4 regions of the Methylocystis sp. WRRC1 genome follow, and region 2 is predicted to be linked to each of the others. Evidence: predicted binding sites of a transcription regulator. Region 2 holds the regulator's gene; each other region holds the start of a gene.
What was found. Region 2 encodes PhoB, which activates phosphate uptake and scavenging genes when phosphate is short. Its sites were predicted from a motif close to TGTCATNNANCTGTCAT; they were not measured.
Positions count from the first base shown of each region.

Region 1: the regulator PhoB is predicted to act here: its motif matches at 2,563-2,579, upstream of LG047_RS01270 (DUF47 domain-containing protein).
Region 3: the regulator PhoB is predicted to act here: its motif matches at 2,363-2,379, upstream of LG047_RS13260 (Orn/Lys/Arg decarboxylase N-terminal domain-containing protein).
Region 4: the regulator PhoB is predicted to act here: its motif matches at 1,544-1,560, upstream of LG047_RS17790 (OprO/OprP family phosphate-selective porin).

Region 1 is NZ_JAJFZJ010000001.1:259,364-263,571, reverse strand. Features, by position in the region: gene LG047_RS01300 (DUF192 domain-containing protein) at 1-376, shown strand, start outside; tRNA gene LG047_RS01295 (tRNA-Pro) at 566-642, shown strand; gene LG047_RS01290 (ETC complex I subunit) at 1,002-1,313, shown strand; tRNA gene LG047_RS01285 (tRNA-Arg) at 1,335-1,411, shown strand; tRNA gene LG047_RS01280 (tRNA-Arg) at 1,609-1,685, shown strand; gene LG047_RS01275 (DUF2865 domain-containing protein) at 1,721-2,497, shown strand; gene LG047_RS01270 (DUF47 domain-containing protein) at 2,603-3,247, shown strand; gene LG047_RS01265 (inorganic phosphate transporter) at 3,258-4,208, shown strand, end outside.
Region 2 is NZ_JAJFZJ010000001.1:2,017,615-2,021,822, reverse strand. Features, by position in the region: gene pstA (phosphate ABC transporter permease PstA) at 1-60, shown strand, start outside; gene pstB (phosphate ABC transporter ATP-binding protein PstB) at 61-846, shown strand; gene phoU (phosphate signaling complex protein PhoU) at 869-1,588, shown strand; gene phoB (phosphate regulon transcriptional regulator PhoB) at 1,585-2,328, shown strand; gene LG047_RS09740 (GcrA family cell cycle regulator) at 2,349-2,876, opposite strand; gene LG047_RS09735 (aspartate aminotransferase family protein) at 3,326-4,208, shown strand, end outside.
Region 3 is NZ_JAJFZJ010000001.1:2,716,918-2,721,125, forward strand. Features, by position in the region: gene LG047_RS13260 (Orn/Lys/Arg decarboxylase N-terminal domain-containing protein) at 1-2,179, opposite strand, end outside; gene LG047_RS13265 (hypothetical protein) at 2,460-2,684, shown strand; gene LG047_RS13270 (3-oxoacid CoA-transferase subunit B) at 2,906-3,562, opposite strand; gene LG047_RS13275 (CoA transferase subunit A) at 3,562-4,208, opposite strand, start outside.
Region 4 is NZ_JAJFZJ010000001.1:3,626,057-3,630,264, reverse strand. Features, by position in the region: gene LG047_RS17790 (OprO/OprP family phosphate-selective porin) at 1-1,497, opposite strand, end outside; gene LG047_RS17785 (response regulator) at 1,767-2,507, shown strand; gene LG047_RS17780 (hypothetical protein) at 2,720-3,232, shown strand; gene LG047_RS17775 (hypothetical protein) at 3,234-3,824, shown strand; gene LG047_RS17770 (tetratricopeptide repeat protein) at 3,929-4,208, opposite strand, start outside.

The DNA of each region.
Region 1 (4,208 bases), 1.8 Mb from region 2:
CGCTCTCGAGCACATTCAGATTGTCACCGCGAGCGGGGCGCATGATTTCAAGGTCGAAGTCGCGCGCACCTCAACAGAGCGCGCGCGCGGCCTGATGTTTCGTCGCTCGATGCCGCAGGATCAGGGCATGCTCTTCGACTTCAAGATCGAGGAGCCCGTGGCGATGTGGATGAAAAACACTTACATCCCTCTCGACATGATCTTCGTCTCGCGGAAGGGCGTTGTGACCGGCGTCGCAACCGACGCGGAGCCTTTGTCGGAGCGGGTGATCCCGTCCGGGCCGCCCGCCTATGCGGTGATTGAGCTCAACGCCGGCGTTGCGCGCAAGATCGGCGTTGCGCCCGGCGATGTGGTGAAGCATTCGACCTTCCGCTAGCGCCAGTTCGGCGCAATTGGCGACGCCGAAATTGCTGGTCTTCCATGTTCGCGCCGCGTTCGGGAGGAAAGCCTCGGACGCATATCCCGAATGCTCGACGTCGGTCAGAGCCTTCTTGTGACGCGCGGCGCCGCGTGGTAGCGAAGGTTGATGAAGGCGGACGCCGCGTCATGCGGCGTCGGGCTCCGGCGGGGTATAGCGCAGCCTGGTAGCGCGGAAGTTTTGGGTACTTCAGGTCGCAGGTTCGAATCCTGCTGCCCCGACCAGACCGCCCGACGCGAACCCCGCTGTCTTTGCAAAATCGACAGATTGCGGCAAAGTCCGTTATTGACTGTTTTTTCGCGGCTATCCCCAGCGTGATCGCCTGTCTGTGGTCCACGGATTTCCCGGCCATCGATGCTTGACTGGGTACAGGCGACTGCTGGCGGGCGCCAAGGCGGGCACAGGAATTTGAAAGCCGGAAAGCCCGCGACCCGGAAAGTTCTCCCCCGGCCGCGAAGATGAGGTTGCAAAAAATTGTCGGCCCATTACGAAGAGCGTCGAGCGGCTGGCGTCGGCGTCCGATGGGCGGAAGCCGAGCCGGCGCAGCGGTGGTTTTCCCCGCCTTCTAAATCGTGAGGTTGAAATGACCGCCCGAATCTATCGTCCGGCGCCGAGCGCCACCCAATCAGGTCCGGGAGCCGTCAAACCGTGGCGGCTCGATTTCGATCCGGAATCGCCGCGCACGATCGACCCGCTGATGGGCTGGACCAGCTCCGGCGACATGAAGCAGCAGGTGCGCCTGCGATTCGACACCAAGGAGGAGGCGATCGCCTACGCAGAGCGCAACGGCATTCCTTATCGCGTCGAGGAGCCCAAGGAGAACCTTGCGGCGCGGCGCACAGCTTCCTATTCGGATAATTTCAAGACCAGCCGCATCGGTCTCTGGACACATTGACAGGAGAGTCGCCGTCCTCACGGCCCCGTAGCTCAGCTGGATAGAGCAACTGCCTTCTAAGCAGTAGGTCGCAGGTTCGAATCCTGCCGGGGTCGCCAGCCGCGTTTTTCGTCGACAATCATCGGACGCAGCCCGTCGAGAAATTCCCAACATTCGGCGTTATTACAAAAGCGCGTGTGAGCCAATGCACAGTTTACGGCGAAGTCTGATATAGGCTTGTCCGCCATTGAGACGATTCTTATGAGCGTCGCCAGAAACGACATATTTTGGTAGGAACTTGCGTTCGCGTAGCTTGGGCTCCGTAGCTCAGCTGGATAGAGCAACTGCCTTCGAAGCAGTGGGTCGCAGGTTCGAATCCTGCCGGGGTCACCAGCGCGACGCGGGAAAAGAAAACGGAAACAGAAAAAATGCGGCGCATCCGTCCAATATTTGCAGCGATCGCCGCGGGCCTCGCCGTCGCGTTTCTGTTGGCGCCCGCGGAAGGGCAGGCCGAGGGCCTGTTCGATTTTCTCTTCGGTCCGGACCCGACGCCGGCCAGGCCTTCGGCGCCGCCGCCGCGCGCGCCACGCGATTCGGCGCCGAGCCGCCGCGCGAGCGCCCATAAAGGCGCCGTCGGCGAGTTGCGTTTCGCCAAGCCTGGCGAAGGGGGGCCGGGACAGGGCGAGCCGTCGACGGGCGGCTACTGTGTGCGCATCTGCGACGGCTATTATTTCCCCTTGATAAAATCGACCCGCGCCACGCGGCAGCAATCCTGCGAATTCGCCTGTCCTTCCGCGCCGATGGAGATCTACGACGGCGGGAGCATAGAGACGGCGCGCAATTATAAGGGCGAACGCTATACGGCGCTCAAGACAGCCTTCGCCTTCCGCGACAAGGCGTCTGTCAACTGCTCCTGCAATGACCCGAAATCCTCGGCGGCATTTTTCGAGCGCACCGCGCTCACGGACCCCACGCTGCACTCCGGCGACATCGTCGTCGAGGCCAACGGCGCCTTCGTTTACAGTGGAACGACACTGGTGCCGCTCAACCGCGCATCTTTCGTGCCGTCGCAGGTTCGCCAGCGTCTCCGGATGGTCCTGAATCGCGCTCCGGCGAGGAACCCGTCGCTGTCCGAGATTTTGACGCCGCAAGAACAGGCGGTCGAGCTAAGCAAGGCCGATCGGACCGGAACCACAACGCGTTAGTCGCATCGCGGTCGCTTTAGCGCTTTACAGCGGGCCGCCAGGCCGGCTAAGTGCCGCTGTCGTTTGTGACAGATTTGTGACAGCGGCGAACCGGCGGAGGCGAAGATGCTGTCTTGGTTTCAGGCGCTCATGCCCAGAGAGGAGCGTTTCTTCGACCTCTTCGAGAAGCACGCGGAGACGCTTGTCGCGGGATCGAAGGGGTTGCGGACGCTTCTGGAGGGCGGTGACAACGTCTTTCCATGCAGCCAGGAAATTCGCCGTCAGGAGCACGAGGCGGACGCGATCACGCGCGACACGCTGCTCGCCGTGCGGCGCACCTTCATCACGCCATTCGACCGCAGCGACATCCGTGATCTGATCACCGCGATGGACGATACGATCGATCAGATGCATCAGACAGCCAAGGCGACGCTTCTCTATGAGACGCGGGAGTTCGATCCGCAAATGCGTCGGATGGGGGACATCATCGTGCAGGCCGCGGATCTGACCCGCGCGGCGATTCCGCTGCTGCGCGCGATGCATCAGAACGCCGGCAAACTGAACAGCTTCAGCGAGGAAATCTCCCGCATCGAGGAAGAGGCCGACGGGATCCACGACCAGGGGCTGAAGGAGCTGTTCCGCGCGCATCGCCACAGTGATCCGATGGCTTTCGTGGTCGGAGCCGAGATCTACGGCCATCTGGAGAAGGTCGTCGATGGTTTCGAGGATGTGGCGAATCGGGTGACGGGCATCGTCATCGAGCACAACTGAGGGGATACGCGTGGCCGATTCCGCGTTCCTTCTTTATGGCCTCATCGCCGTGGCGCTGGCTTTCGACTTCCTCAATGGTCTGCACGACGCCGCCAACTCCATCGCCACGATCGTATCGACGCGCGTGCTGCGCCCGCAATATGCGGTCTTCTGGGCGGCGGCGTTCAATTTCATCGCCTTCCTTTTCTTTGGCCTGCATGTTGCGCAGACCATCGGCACCGGCATCATCTCGCCGGAAATCATTGACGACAAAGTGATCTTCGGCGCGCTGATGGGCGCCATCGTCTGGAATCTCGTCACCTGGGCGCTGGGCATTCCGTCGTCGAGTTCGCATGCGCTTGTCGGCGGCCTCGTCGGCGCCGGCGTGGCCAAGATCGGAACCGGAGCCATCGTCTGGAGCGGCCTGCTGAAGACCGGCTCCGCAATTGTGCTCTCCCCGGCGCTGGGTTTCGTGCTGGCGCTCATGCTGGTGCTGGCCGTGTCGTGGATTTTCGTGCGCAGGAGTCCTGCCGCGGTCGACAGGCTTTTCCGCACATTGCAATTTGTTTCTGCTTCGCTTTACTCCCTCGGCCATGGCGGCAATGATGCGCAGAAGACGATGGGCATCATTGCGGTGCTGCTTTACTCGCATGGCGTTTATGGCGGCGAGTTTCATGTGCCCTTCTGGGTGGTGCTGACCTGTCAGGCCGCGATGGGCCTCGGCACGCTCTTCGGCGGCTGGCGGATCGTCCACACCATGGGCTCGAAGATCACGCGACTCACACCCATGCAGGGCTTCTGCGCCGAGACGGGCGGGGCGATCACCCTGTTTCTGGCTACGGGTTTCGGCATTCCGGTTTCGACGACGCACACGATCACCGGCGCCATAGTCGGCGTCGGGGCCGCAAGACGGGCGTCGGCCGTTCGCTGGAACATCGCCAAGGATATTGTCGTCGCATGGATCATCACCATGCCGATGGCG
Region 2 (4,208 bases):
ACCGTTCTGACTCTTTCGGTCATCGCCCGCGCGGTCAGCGCCGGACGGAGGAAATCCTGAATGAACATCGCCGCCAACGCTCCCAAGGAACCGCCGGCCAAAGTGTCGGTGCGCAGCCTCGATTTCTTCTACGGCTCGTCCCGCGCGCTGAAATCCATCAGCCTGCCGCTCTACGCCAACAAGGTGACGGCCTTCATCGGTCCGTCGGGCTGCGGCAAGTCCACGCTGCTGCGGGTCATGAACCGCATGTATGACCTCTATCCCGGCCAGCGCGCCGAGGGCGAGGTGCTACTCGACGGAGAGAACATTCTCGATCCCGCCGTCGATATCAATGCGCTGCGTTCGCGCGTCGGCATGATCTTCCAGAAGCCGACGCCCTTTCCTATGTCGATTTACGAGAACATCGCCTTCGGCATCCGCCTTTACGAGAAGCTTTCGCGCGGCGACATGGACGCCCGCGTCGAGGAGGCGCTGCGCGGCGCGGCGCTGTGGGATGAGGTGAAGGACAAGCTGCACACCAGCGGGCTCGGCCTTTCGGGCGGTCAGCAACAGCGACTTTGCATCGCGCGCAGCGTCGCCGTGCAGCCGGAGGTCATCCTCTTCGACGAACCCTGTTCGGCCCTCGATCCGATCTCGACCGCGAAGGTGGAGGAGCTGATCGAGGAACTCGCCAATCAGTACAGCATCGCGATCGTCACGCACAACATGCAGCAGGCGGTGCGCGTCTCGGACTACACGGCCTTCATGTATCTCGGGGAGCTCGTCGAATTCGGCGACACCGACGAGGTTTTCAACAAGCCGAGAGAAAAGCGCACCCTCGATTACATCACTGGCCGCTTCGGCTGATCTGAATCAAGGAATGATCGCCATGAGCGAACATATCGTCAAATCCTACGACCGCGATCTCGAGGCGCTCGGACGCCGCATCGCGGAGATGGGCGGCATCGCCGAGAAAATGCTCGCGGAAGCGATGGAGGCGCTGTCGACCTGCAACGTCGATCTCGCCCATCGCGTCGTCGCGAGCGACGCGCGTCTCGACGCGCTGCATCGCGAGATCGAGGAAAGCGCGGTCCTGACGATCGCGCGGCGCCAGCCTCTTGCGGTGGATCTGCGCGAATGCATCGCCGCGATCCGCATCGCGGGCGACATCGAGCGGATCGGCGACCTCGCCAAGAACATCGCCAAGCGCACGCTGAAGATCGCGTCGGAAGCGCGCTTTCCGCGCGCCCTCGTGGGCCTCAAGTCGATGCATGAAATCGCGTCGATGCAATTGAAGGACGTCCTCGACGCTTATGCGTTGCGCGACGTCGAGCGCGCGCGGGCGGTGTGGGAGACCGACGCCGATCTCGACGCGCTCGAGGATTCGGTGTTTCGCGATCTTCTCACCTTCATGATGGAGGATCCGCGCAACATCTCCTTCTGCACGCATCTTCTGTTCTGCTCGAAGAATCTCGAGCGCATCGGCGACCACACGACGAATATTTCCGAGACGATCGTCTATCTCGTGACCGGCGAGCCGATGCCGACCGAGCGGCCGAAAATACGCGTCGCCCAGTTCGGCGGCGACAGTGAAGAGGCTTCGCAATGAATGACAGCATTCCCGCGGTAATGCGGGAGGGCAAGAGCGATCGCGCGCCGCGCATACTGGTTGTCGAAGACGAAGCGTCGCTCGCGCTCCTTCTCACTTACAATCTCGAAGCCGAAGGCTATCAGGTCGAGCATGTCGACAATGGCGACGAGGCGGAGCTGCGCATCGCGGAAACGCCGCCCGACCTCGTCATTCTCGACTGGATGCTGCCGGGCGTCTCGGGTCTCGAAATTTGCAGACGCCTGCGCGCGCGCGAGGCCTGCCGCGACATGCCGATCATCATGCTGACGGCGCGCGGCGAGGAAAGCGAACGCGTGCGCGGTCTTTCCGTCGGCGCCGACGATTACGTGGTGAAGCCCTTCTCGACGCCGGAGCTGATGGCGCGCGTGCGCGCGCTGCTGCGTCGCGCGCGCCCGGAGCGCGTCGCCTCGAAGTTGAGGCTGGGCGACATTGATCTCGACCGCGACACGCATCGCGTGCGCCGGTCGGGCCGAGAGATTCATCTCGGCCCCACGGAATATCGGTTGCTGGAATATTTCATGGAGAAGCCGGGCCGCGTCTTCACGCGCGCGCAACTTCTCGACAGCGTCTGGGGCATGTCGGCGGAAATCGACGAGCGCACTGTCGACGTCCATGTCGGCCGTCTGCGCAAGGCGTTGATCCGCGGGCGGGAGAAGGATCCGATCCGCACGGTGCGCGGCGCCGGCTATTCCTTCGACGAAACATTCGGCCGCGACTGAAGTCGCGGCCTTTCATTTTGTCAGGCGTAGCGCGGCGCGCGCAGCTGGTCGCGGGCGCGACGGCGATCCTGCGCGGGCTGATAGGCGACGCGCGCGTGATAGGCGCAATAGGGGCCGCCGCCGATCGGCGACTTGCCGCCGCAGAAGCGGAATTCCGGCGTCGTCGGATCGCCCATCGGCCAGCGGCACATGGACTCCCGCAGGTCCATCAGCGTCACGCGCTCCGACATCGGGATCACGACTTCTTCCTCCTGCGGCTGCGCGCGGGCGACGACCATCGCTTGCGGCGCGAAGGCGAGCGCCACATTGCCATGCACGACATGGCCGGCTGCGCGCGGCTGCGGCGCCGCCTGACGCTGCGCCTTTGCGGCGCGCGGTCGCGGCGCGGCGGCGGTCTTGGCGCGCTCCGCGAGACCCAGACGATGGATCTTTCCGATCACCGCGTTGCGCGTGATGCCGGGTCCAAGTTCGGCTGCGACCTGGCTCGCGCTGAGTCCGTCGCTCCAAAGTTTACGCAACAGCTCGACGCGTTCATCGGTCCAAGACATATCTGTCCTCCACTCGGTCGGTTCGAGCGCGGATTTAGAATCCTTCACCGCCCGCTGCGCTGGAGGGCGCCAGCGGCGACTTGACGCGGATCGAAACTCGAGAAACGCCGGGCGCGACATGCAGCCAGCGCCGGCAGGAAACGTTACTGACGCAGTTGAATCACGGGCGGGAGTCGCTGGCAAGCGAAAGGCGGCGTTCTCAACAGGCTTTCTGCAAGCTTTGTGCAAGGGTGTTGCTCTCAAGACTCAGTTCGAAGGTCACGGAACGCCTGCAAACCGATTCCTCGCCCGCGCCATAGGGCCGCCGCGTCGGCATTCGAGGCCCGAGATTTGACCGCGGAGGCGCGGGCGCATAAAATCAAGGGCTCAAAATGCCGCCCTGAAAAGGGCGGCGCTTTGTTTTTCAGCCCCGCACGGCGTTGCGGTCGCCTGAGCACTGGAGCACGGTTTTGAATTCTGCGCTTTATCCGACCTATGCGCGGGCCGACATCTCTTTCGCGCGCGGCGAAGGCGCCTGGCTCGTCGCCGAGAACGGCGACCGCTATCTGGACTTCGCGTCGGGCGTCGCCGTCCTGTCGCTGGGTCACGAGCATCCGCATCTCGTCGCGACGCTGAAGGCCGCAGCCGAACAGCCCTGGCATGTCTCCAATCTGTTTCGCATCCCGCAGGCCGAGCGTCTCGCCCGGCGCCTCGCCGAGGCGACTTTCGCCGACATCGTCTTCTTCACCAACTCCGGCGCCGAGGCGGTCGAAGCCGCGATCAAGACCGCGCGTAAATATCATGCCGCGAACGGCCAGCCGGAACGCTATCGTCTGATCACTTTCGAGGGCGCCTTCCACGGCCGCACGCTCGCGACCATCGCCGCCGGCGGCAATCCGAAATATCTCGAGGGCTTCGGCCCGCCGGTCGAGGGTTTCGATCAGGTTCCCTTCGCTGATCTCGACGCGGTCGAGAAGGCCATCACGGATGAAACGGCGGGCGTGCTGCTGGAGCCCATTCAGGGCGAGGGCGGACTGCGCGTCTTCCCGCCGGCTTTCCTCTCCGACATTCGCAAGCTGTGCGACGCGCGCGGCCTGCTGCTCGTGCTCGACGAAGTGCAATGCGGCGTCGGCCGCACGGGGAAATTCCTCGCCTGCGAACATGCCGGCGTTGCGCCCGACGTCGTCGCGCTCGCCAAGGGGCTCGGCGGCGGATTCCCTATCGGTGCCTGCCTTGCGACGCGCGAGGCGGCGAAAGGCATGACGGCCGGCACGCATGGTTCGACTTTCGGCGGCAATCCGCTGGCGACGGCTGTCGGCTCCGCCGTGCTCGACGTGGTGCTGGAAGACGGCT
Region 3 (4,208 bases), 700 kb from region 2:
CGATGCCGGGAGGATAGATAACGAAGAGCGTTGTTGCAATGCGGTCCTCGATCTCGTCGATCGGAAGATAGTCGACCTTGTTACGCACGAGATGCAAATAGGCTTCGCGAGGCGTCATGACCATCCGGGGGAGATGCTCGCCCATGAACTGGGCACGTTGCAGGTCGCTCACGCCCGCTTCCTTGAAGAATTGATGCATCTCCCCGCAGAGGTTCCGGAGGCGCACGCCCTTGTAGCGGGCCGGCCGCCGTGCGACGAACTCCGGAATGACGTCCAAAAGCAAAGCATTGTCGTCGTGCAGCCGCTTGAATGCGACGAGCGCCGAGACAAGGGTGCCCGCCTTGCTGGACTCGACGCCTGGGGTCAGCAGGAAGAGAAGCGAATTCAGGTCGTTCTTCTCCGGCACGATTCGGTTCTCACGCAAATATTGCGCGACGACCGGGGCCGGGATTCCGTGATCTTCATAGGCGCCGCTGGCGCGATCGAAGCCGGGCGTCAAAAGCGTTAACTTTGCCGGGTCTGTGATCGCAAAGCCTGGCTCCATGCCCTTGAAACCATGCCACCCCGCGCTTGGCGCGAACTCCCAGAAGGCCGCATTGCGCGCAAGCTGGTCCGTCGACACGGTCTCCCACGAAACGTGGTGCGCGCCAGCTTCGCGCGCCGCGTCCGGAATGGAGACCTTGTCAGGCACAAACGGATCGAAGAACCAGCGGCGCGCCGGATCCTTCTCCTTGAGCTCGAATTCACGCTTCACGGCCCGCAGCTTCTTGCGCAATTCGACGCCGAGACGGATCGTGTCGTCCCACAAGACCTCGCCGGATCGCCCCTTCATCATCTGTGCGCCGACATCGAGCGACGCGAACAGGGGATAGAAGGGCGACGTCGACGCATGTTGCATGAAACCTTCATTGAAACGCTTGTGTTCGACGCGGCGCTTCTGGCCCTTGATATGGCGGTCGCGGACGTGGATTTGCGAGGCCTGCGAGAAACTCGCGAGCTGCTTATGGGTCGATTGCGTCGCGACGATGCCGGGCGAAGCCTCGGTCAGATTTTTCAGCCCCATGGCAAAGCGCCGCTCATAGAGCGGATGGAACTTCATGAAGCCCGCCCAAGCTTCGTCGAAGAGAACATAATCGCATAGATGTCCAATCTTTTGAACGATCCACTCCGCGTCATAGATCGTCCCGTCATAAGTGCACTGTTCGATTACCGCTGCGCGAAAAGGACGCTCCTTCCGCCAGGCGTCCTTGTCCTTGACAAGTGGATGGTCGCGGATCCGCTCGCGCAGTATCTTTTCGTCGAGAGACTCGGGGGCAATCGGGCCGATCAATCCGTAGGCATTGCGTGTCGTCGGCAGGAAGATCGGCACGCCGCCGCCGAGCAGGAGCGCGCCGTGATGCGCCGCTTTGTGATTGTTTCGGTCGAAAAGAACAAGATCGCCTTCGGCCACCAGATTCGTGAGAACGACTTTGTTTGACGACGATGTGCCATTGAGGACAAAATAGGTCTTCTCGGCTCCAAAGATCTCCGCCGCCGCCTTCTGCGCAGCAAGGGCTGGACCTTCGTGGGTCAGCAAGTCGCCGAGCTCGATGACGGAATTATCCAAGTCGTCGCGGAAAACCGCCTCTCCAAGATGTTCCATGAAGATGCGGCCTATAGGGCTGCGACTATAAAAAATGCCGCCATTGTGGCCGGGGCAGGTCCAAAGCTGGTTCCCTTCCTCGGCATAGTCGACGAGCGCACCGAAAAAGGGCGTCTTCAATGTCTCGGCGTATTGCTTGAGGCGTGAGACAAGATTCTTGGCGATGAACTCGGGCGTCTCCTCCGCGAGGAAGACATAGCCGTCAATGAAGTCCAGCACCTCGACTGGAATGTCCTCGAACCGCTTTCTCCGGATGAGGAGGACGATAGGCATTTCGAGGCCACGCTTGCGCATTAGTTCGATGAGCGAAGCGGTCTTTCCCTCCAGCCCTCTCTTGCCCCAATCGACGACGAGACAGCCGATCGCCGCATCAGTCTGAACGACGAGTTCCGCATCCTCCAATCGTCTTGCTCTTACGACCTGGAAGCCCATCCGCTCTATGGCGGCGATTATTTGACTGACCCTCAGCCCTTCAAGGTCATCCGCATCGAAGATTGGCGCGGAAAAGAGAAAGGTGAACCTTTGAGAAAAATCCATCTAACCCCCCACTGCCAGAAACTTGCGCTGAACACGCCACGTTCGTGTTGTCCTGCACTCAGCTTCCTTTCGCGACGCGACGATGACGGACGGTGAAGCCGGCTACCCCGGCATTTCGCTTCAACCTTTTGGGCCAACATTGCGCGCTTGCCCCTGACGTGAGCTTCGTCGCCAAGGCGACACTGTCATCCAGATGTCATGAAACGCGCGCCACAATAGTCGACGATCCTAAGCGGATCATGTGCCGGCCAGAGCGGCCAAAAACTGAGAGGGCGCGGAGATGCCGAAGCTCTTCGCAATCTTCCATGGCATAATTATCGGATATTTGAATGGCGCGGGGTTTGGGGCGCTCGCAATCGATTTGCTGTCCAGCCATCATGCTAACGATTTCGATGTCGTAATTGTCGCAGCAATTGTGACTGGCCCCTTCGGCGCCTTGGTCGGCTCGTTGGCGGCCCTGTTCGATGACGGTAATTCCGAGCAAAAAAGTCTCCAATCACATTGAAATTAGACACGGAGACCCTTGTTCGGCCGACGGAGCGGTTTTATTGATCCGCCGGCTGCTCGGGCAGGGAGCCAGGGCGCCGGTCGAGCCGATTCCCGCTTGTCATGAGCGTCGCCATTCTGCTCAGGACGGAAGGCCCCGGATCGCCAACAGCGTCTCTTGCATCCAGCGCTTGTTTCACATCTTCAATAGATAATTTATATTTGGCCTATGCGGAAAGCCTAAATGTCAATCCGCATCTCCGGAGTTGAATGTGACATAATTAGCGGCGCGCCGGTCAGCGCGACGATTTCTTCTACCTCCACGCCCGGCGCGCGCTCGCGCAGAGCGAGCCCTTCGCCGGTAGGCTCGATTACGGCCAGTTCCGTCACAATGAGGCTGACGCGACGCGCAGCCGTGGGCGGCAGGGATAGCTCTTCGACGATCTTCGGCCGCCCCCTGGCGGTATGTTGCATGGCGACAACGACGCGTTTCGCTCCAGTGACGAGATCCATCGCGCCCCCCATGCCTGGAACGAGCTCGCCTGGAACCATCCAGTTCGCGAGAAGTCCCCGGGCGTTGACCTGCAGCCCACCCAGGACCGTCATGTCGAGGTGGCCGCCTCTGATGAGTGCGAAGCTTGTTGCGCTGTCGAAGCTCGCGGCGCCCGGCAAGGCGGAAATAAAGCCGCCGCCGGCGTCGGTGAGATACGGGTCTTCCATCCCTTCGGGCGGTCGCGCGCCGAAGCCGATAATTCCGTTTTCGCTCTGAAAGGCGACCGACACGCCCTCGGGCACATAGCCGGCCACGAGGGTCGGCAGGCCGATGCCGAGATTGACCAGCGTGCGGTCTCGCAACTCGAGTGCGACGCGGCGGGCGATGATTTCTTTGGCGTCCATCATTTTGGCCTCCTGACGAGGTGATGCACGAGCACGCCCGGCGTTCGCACGGCGTCCGGCGGAATGACGCCTACGGGCACGATCTCACCGGGCTCGGCGATGACACAGTCGGCGGCGAAGGCCATAATTGGATTGAAATTCGCCGCGGTGAGCCGATACGTAAGATTTCCGCAATAGTCGGCCTCATGCGCGCCCAAGAGCGCAAAATCGGCTCGCAGCGGCTTTTCCAGCAGAAAGCTCTTGCCGTCGACTTCGACGACCTGCTTGCCTTCGGCGACGATGGTGCCAACCCCTGTCGGCGTCAGCACGCCGCCAAGACCGCAACCGCCGGCGCGAATGCGTTCGGCGAGCGTGCCCTGCGGAATGAGCTCCACTTCGATCTCGCCCGCAATCATCTTCTTCTGCGTGGAGGGATTGGTTCCGATATGCGACGTTTTGACGCGCAAAACGCATCCGGCTTCGATCAACTTTCCGACGCCGCATGTCGGCGTAGCCGTATCGTTGCAGATCACGGTCAGGCCTCGGGCGGCGCGCGCCACAAGCGCGTCGATCAGCCGCGCAGGCGCGCCGACACCCAAGAACCCGCCGATCATAACGCTCGCGCCGTTCGGGATAAGGGCGGCCGCGGCTTCCGGCGAAATCGCCT
Region 4 (4,208 bases), 1.6 Mb from region 2:
GCTCGATCCCTGCAGACCGCCGCTGTTCAGATTGACCTCGCTATATCGCGCGGCGAGGCCCCAGGCGCCCCACCCGCCGGCGCTGAGCGGATTCTTGATCTTGATCTGCTCGAACGTCGCGCCGTTTCTGTCCTTCACGCTATAGGCGGAGACGCGCTCTTCGCCCGTCAGCCAATACTGGCCCTGGACATACCAGCCGCTGAAATATTCGCTCGACCCGCCCGGGGCGAAGACATTCGCCATGCGCGCCAGCATGACGTTGGTCATGTTGCGGTTGACCTGAGCGCCATTGTATTCGGCCTGGATCGAGAACGGCCCATACGAACCCGCAAGTTCGACGCCGAAGGTGAAGATGTCGCGCACGCAATGGCCTGCGACGCCCGTCCTGATAAAGGGCGCGCCAACGCCATAGGGCACGGAGACGGAACCGCACGAGAGATCGGGCGTGCCGAGAAGCGACTGATTCAGGATATTCGCCTCGGACCGAACGCGGTTGCCCAGTCGCAATTCGCGGTCGTCGCTCGCGCCCGTCGCGTCGTTGGGGCGATGGTAACGGCCCGCGATGCCGAGGTGGAGCAGGTTGTGCTCGTCCTTGATCGGCGCGTAGGTCAAACGGCCGGTGAAGTCATAATACTGGGCGCCGCCGGTCGGAACCCAGCCCGCGCCGCTGAGCACGCCCCATGCGGCGGGGACGTTTGGCGTCGGGTTGAGGGCCGCGTCCTCGAAGCTCGTTGAATAGACGCCGCCCTTCGCGGTCCAGTTGTCGCCATGCGCGCCGATCGACGCGCCGACATGTCGGTAAGGGCCGAAAGTGTCGGCCATCATCGCGCGCTCGATGAAGTCCGTATACTTGGACGAGTTGATCGCCTCGAGATTGAACGGCTCATACTGGCTTCCGATCATGATGAAGATCGGATCCTTGACGCCGGGAAGCGTCAGCGCCGGATGCTCGAAGCCGAGATAGGCGTCGCGCCAGACGCCAAGCGTCAGCCCGTTCGGCGCGCCGTTGAAATCCGCCTGCGCCTTGTAGAACCAGTATTTTGCCGCGCGGCCCTCGACTTCGATTCGGGAACGACGGAAGCCCGTCTGACCCGCCCAGCCATTTAGCGGTTCGGTGTTTCCGCCGCCGTCGATCTGAAGACGGCCGCCAACCTTGAAGCTGTACGCCTTGTCTTCCGTCTCGACAAACAGGCCGTTCTTGAAGCTGACGAATACAGGCGGCGGAGCGTGGACATCGCCGGCCTTGACGTGCGCGGCGTTGGAGACATTCGATTTCTGGGCCGCAGCGGCGGCGCTTTGAGCCTGCGCCTTGGCGTCGCGAGCTTCCTTGCGCAGCTTGGCGATTTCGCTTTCGAGCTGACGCAGGCGCACTTCGATGGCCCCGCTGTCCGGCCCGGCGCTCGCGGCGGAGACGGAGGCGATTACGCCAAAGGCCGCAATCGCGAGAGCAAGGCTGCTTGCGCTTGCAATACGCTTCATGTTGTTAATACGCTTCATGCTGACGCTCCCCAAAGTTTTGGTGAACGCCAGAATCCTCATGTCGAAGACACTTTTGTTACAGATACGCTTTTGTATTGCATAAATCGAACATGATGCTCTAAAGCAAAGACACTGTTACATAGACAGCGCTATCATGTCTAATTTATTTCTGGCAGAAACGTAATTTTCGACATTCAGAAACATTGGAGAAAAGCAATTATACAGAGCACGGTTTAGATGCTGTGCGCCAAACGCGTCTTATCGCCTGCTCGAGACAAGGAATAAGGATGACGCAAAAAACCGGCGCCAAAAAGCTGTCCGCTCTCCTCGTGGGCGACGATGAGGCTACCTCGGATACAATTGTGCCGTATCTAAGCAGACAGAATATCGAGATCACCGTCGTCGCGGACGGCAAGGAAATGGATCTGGCATTTCAAACCAAGAACTTCGACCTTGTGGTTCTCGATCTGGCGCAGTCGGGCGAGGATGGGTTTTCCATCTGCCAAAGGATACGACAGGGAAACGCCGTCCCGATCATCACGACGTCGAACTGCCATAACAATGTCGACAAGATCATCAGTCTGGAGATCGGCGCCGACGACTACATTCCCAAACCGCTCGACCCACGCGAAATCCTGGCGCGCATCCGGGCGCTCAGCCGGCGCGTCGAAATGTCAAAGCTGGCGAAGCCCGCCCGCGAGAAAGGGTACCTGTTCTCCGATTGGAGACTCGAGATTCAGGCGCGCAAACTTGTCGGCTTTGGCGGCGTTCATTTACCGCTGACGAGCGCCGAGTGCTGCACCCTCCGTGTTTTCTGTGAAAACGCGGGGCAAGTTTTGTCGCGCGGTCGCCTGATCGAGCTGACGCACGATGTGATCGACTCTCCGTCCGAGAGGAGCGTCGATATCATCGTCAGCCGCCTGCGCCACAAGATCGAGGCAAACCCGTCATTTCCGAAAATCATTCGAACCATCCGGTTCGAAGGATACATCTTCACCGCGCGGGTGGAGCGCCTGCCGGAATCATAATTTCTTGCGCGTCGGCGACGCAGGTTCTCAGGCCGCCTTCCGACTAGCGTCTCAATATATTGATTTTTATTGCTTTTTCGTCGTTTGGCGGTGCCCGACATGCCGGATCGGCGCAGAAGCCTGGTGGGATCGCCCACTGGTAACATTTTGCGTGGAACCAACGCCAAAGGTTGCGCGTTAGCCTGCTGCAGAAAAAACAGAAAGAGCTGTCCATGCAGGCAGGAATCACCGACCGGCCATCCCGTCTTCTCTCAGTCGCGATAGCTACATTCGGTCTGGCGGCGATCTTCGCGAGCGCCCCTATCGAATCGAACGCCCAGCCGACCTTTTTCAATACCACGCGAGTGTTGAAGCGTCTGGGAAACGAATGCGGCGTTCGGCCCTGTCAGGTCGTGGCGCAGCGCCAGGAGAGAATTGCGGCCGGCCAGGGGAAGTTGCTGAACTACAAATGCCCCCCGCGCGCCCCGCACCTTGTCGGCTGGGATACCGAGCAACACGAGCACATACAGATCCAGGCGCTGCAAAAAGTTCAGGCCGATCCCCCATACCATCACATTCCTCAACCGCGCGACGAACGGCTTTTCTTTGCTGCGCAAAACCAGGGGCCGGCAGTTGGCGCCGTCACCGTTTTTCTGGGCTGCTCATCGAGGAATGTGTCGCCTGTCAGCATGATGGAGCAACGCGGCGGCCTTCCGTCAAAAACTGGCCAGTTAGGGAGGCCGTAAAATGGTTCGTATTGACACGACGGCGCTGCCCTGCGGGATCCTCCTTGTCGCTTTACTCGTCAGTCCCACCGAGGCGACGGCCGGCGCCTGCCCTGTCGATCACTGGGGCAATCCGATGGTCCCGAACTGCCAGGAACAACAGATGGGGCCAGTCCATTACGGCGGCTGGGACACTAAGGGATGGGCTTATTATTGCACGGGAGACCACCCTTATTTCTGGGGCTTGGCCAATCCCGGGACCTTGTTCAACTACAATAAAAATAACAATTGTTTTTCGGTAAGTGAAAATCTCTTCGCGGAGACGACGCCGAACAAATTCGACGCCACCTTCACCAATTGGTGCTTCAAGGGCGAAGACATCACGATCACCCTCGGCTGCTCCAGCGTCCCGCAACCGGGGGCCGGCAGTTGCAGCAAGATCGTCGGCGGCGCCGTCAAGGATCCCGGCTGCGCCCAGTCGAACGTCCGCAATTACTGTTTGCCCGGACCGCAGCCGGTATGCGTGCAGGAGTTCAACGAAACCTGCAGCAACGGCACGAAATACACCTGCACGATCGATCAGCTCGTCACCTGGTGCTTCCAGTGTCAGTGACCCGCTGTATGCAACAAGAGACTCACCCTTGTCGGGTGGGTCTCGGAATAGGAATCGCGCATCGGCGACGCAGTTTTTCGACCTGTTGCAGATAGAAACGATCGTCAATCGCAGTCCTTGAAAGCGGACTCCCTGCATTTCTTCGCCATCGCCTCCGCCTTGACGATCTCTTCCGGCGTCAGCGTCTTCGAAGACATCTCGCGGATCGTTTTCCGGTCGCTCTCGCTCATGGACGGAGACTCCGTCGCAAGACGCGTCCACATATGGCCTCGCAGGAGGTCCTTATCGACGCCCTGCCCGGCGACATACATCGTTCCGAGATTCAGTTGCGCGTCCGCGTCGCCCTGCGCCGCCGCGAGACGAAGCCATTTCACGGCTTCCTTG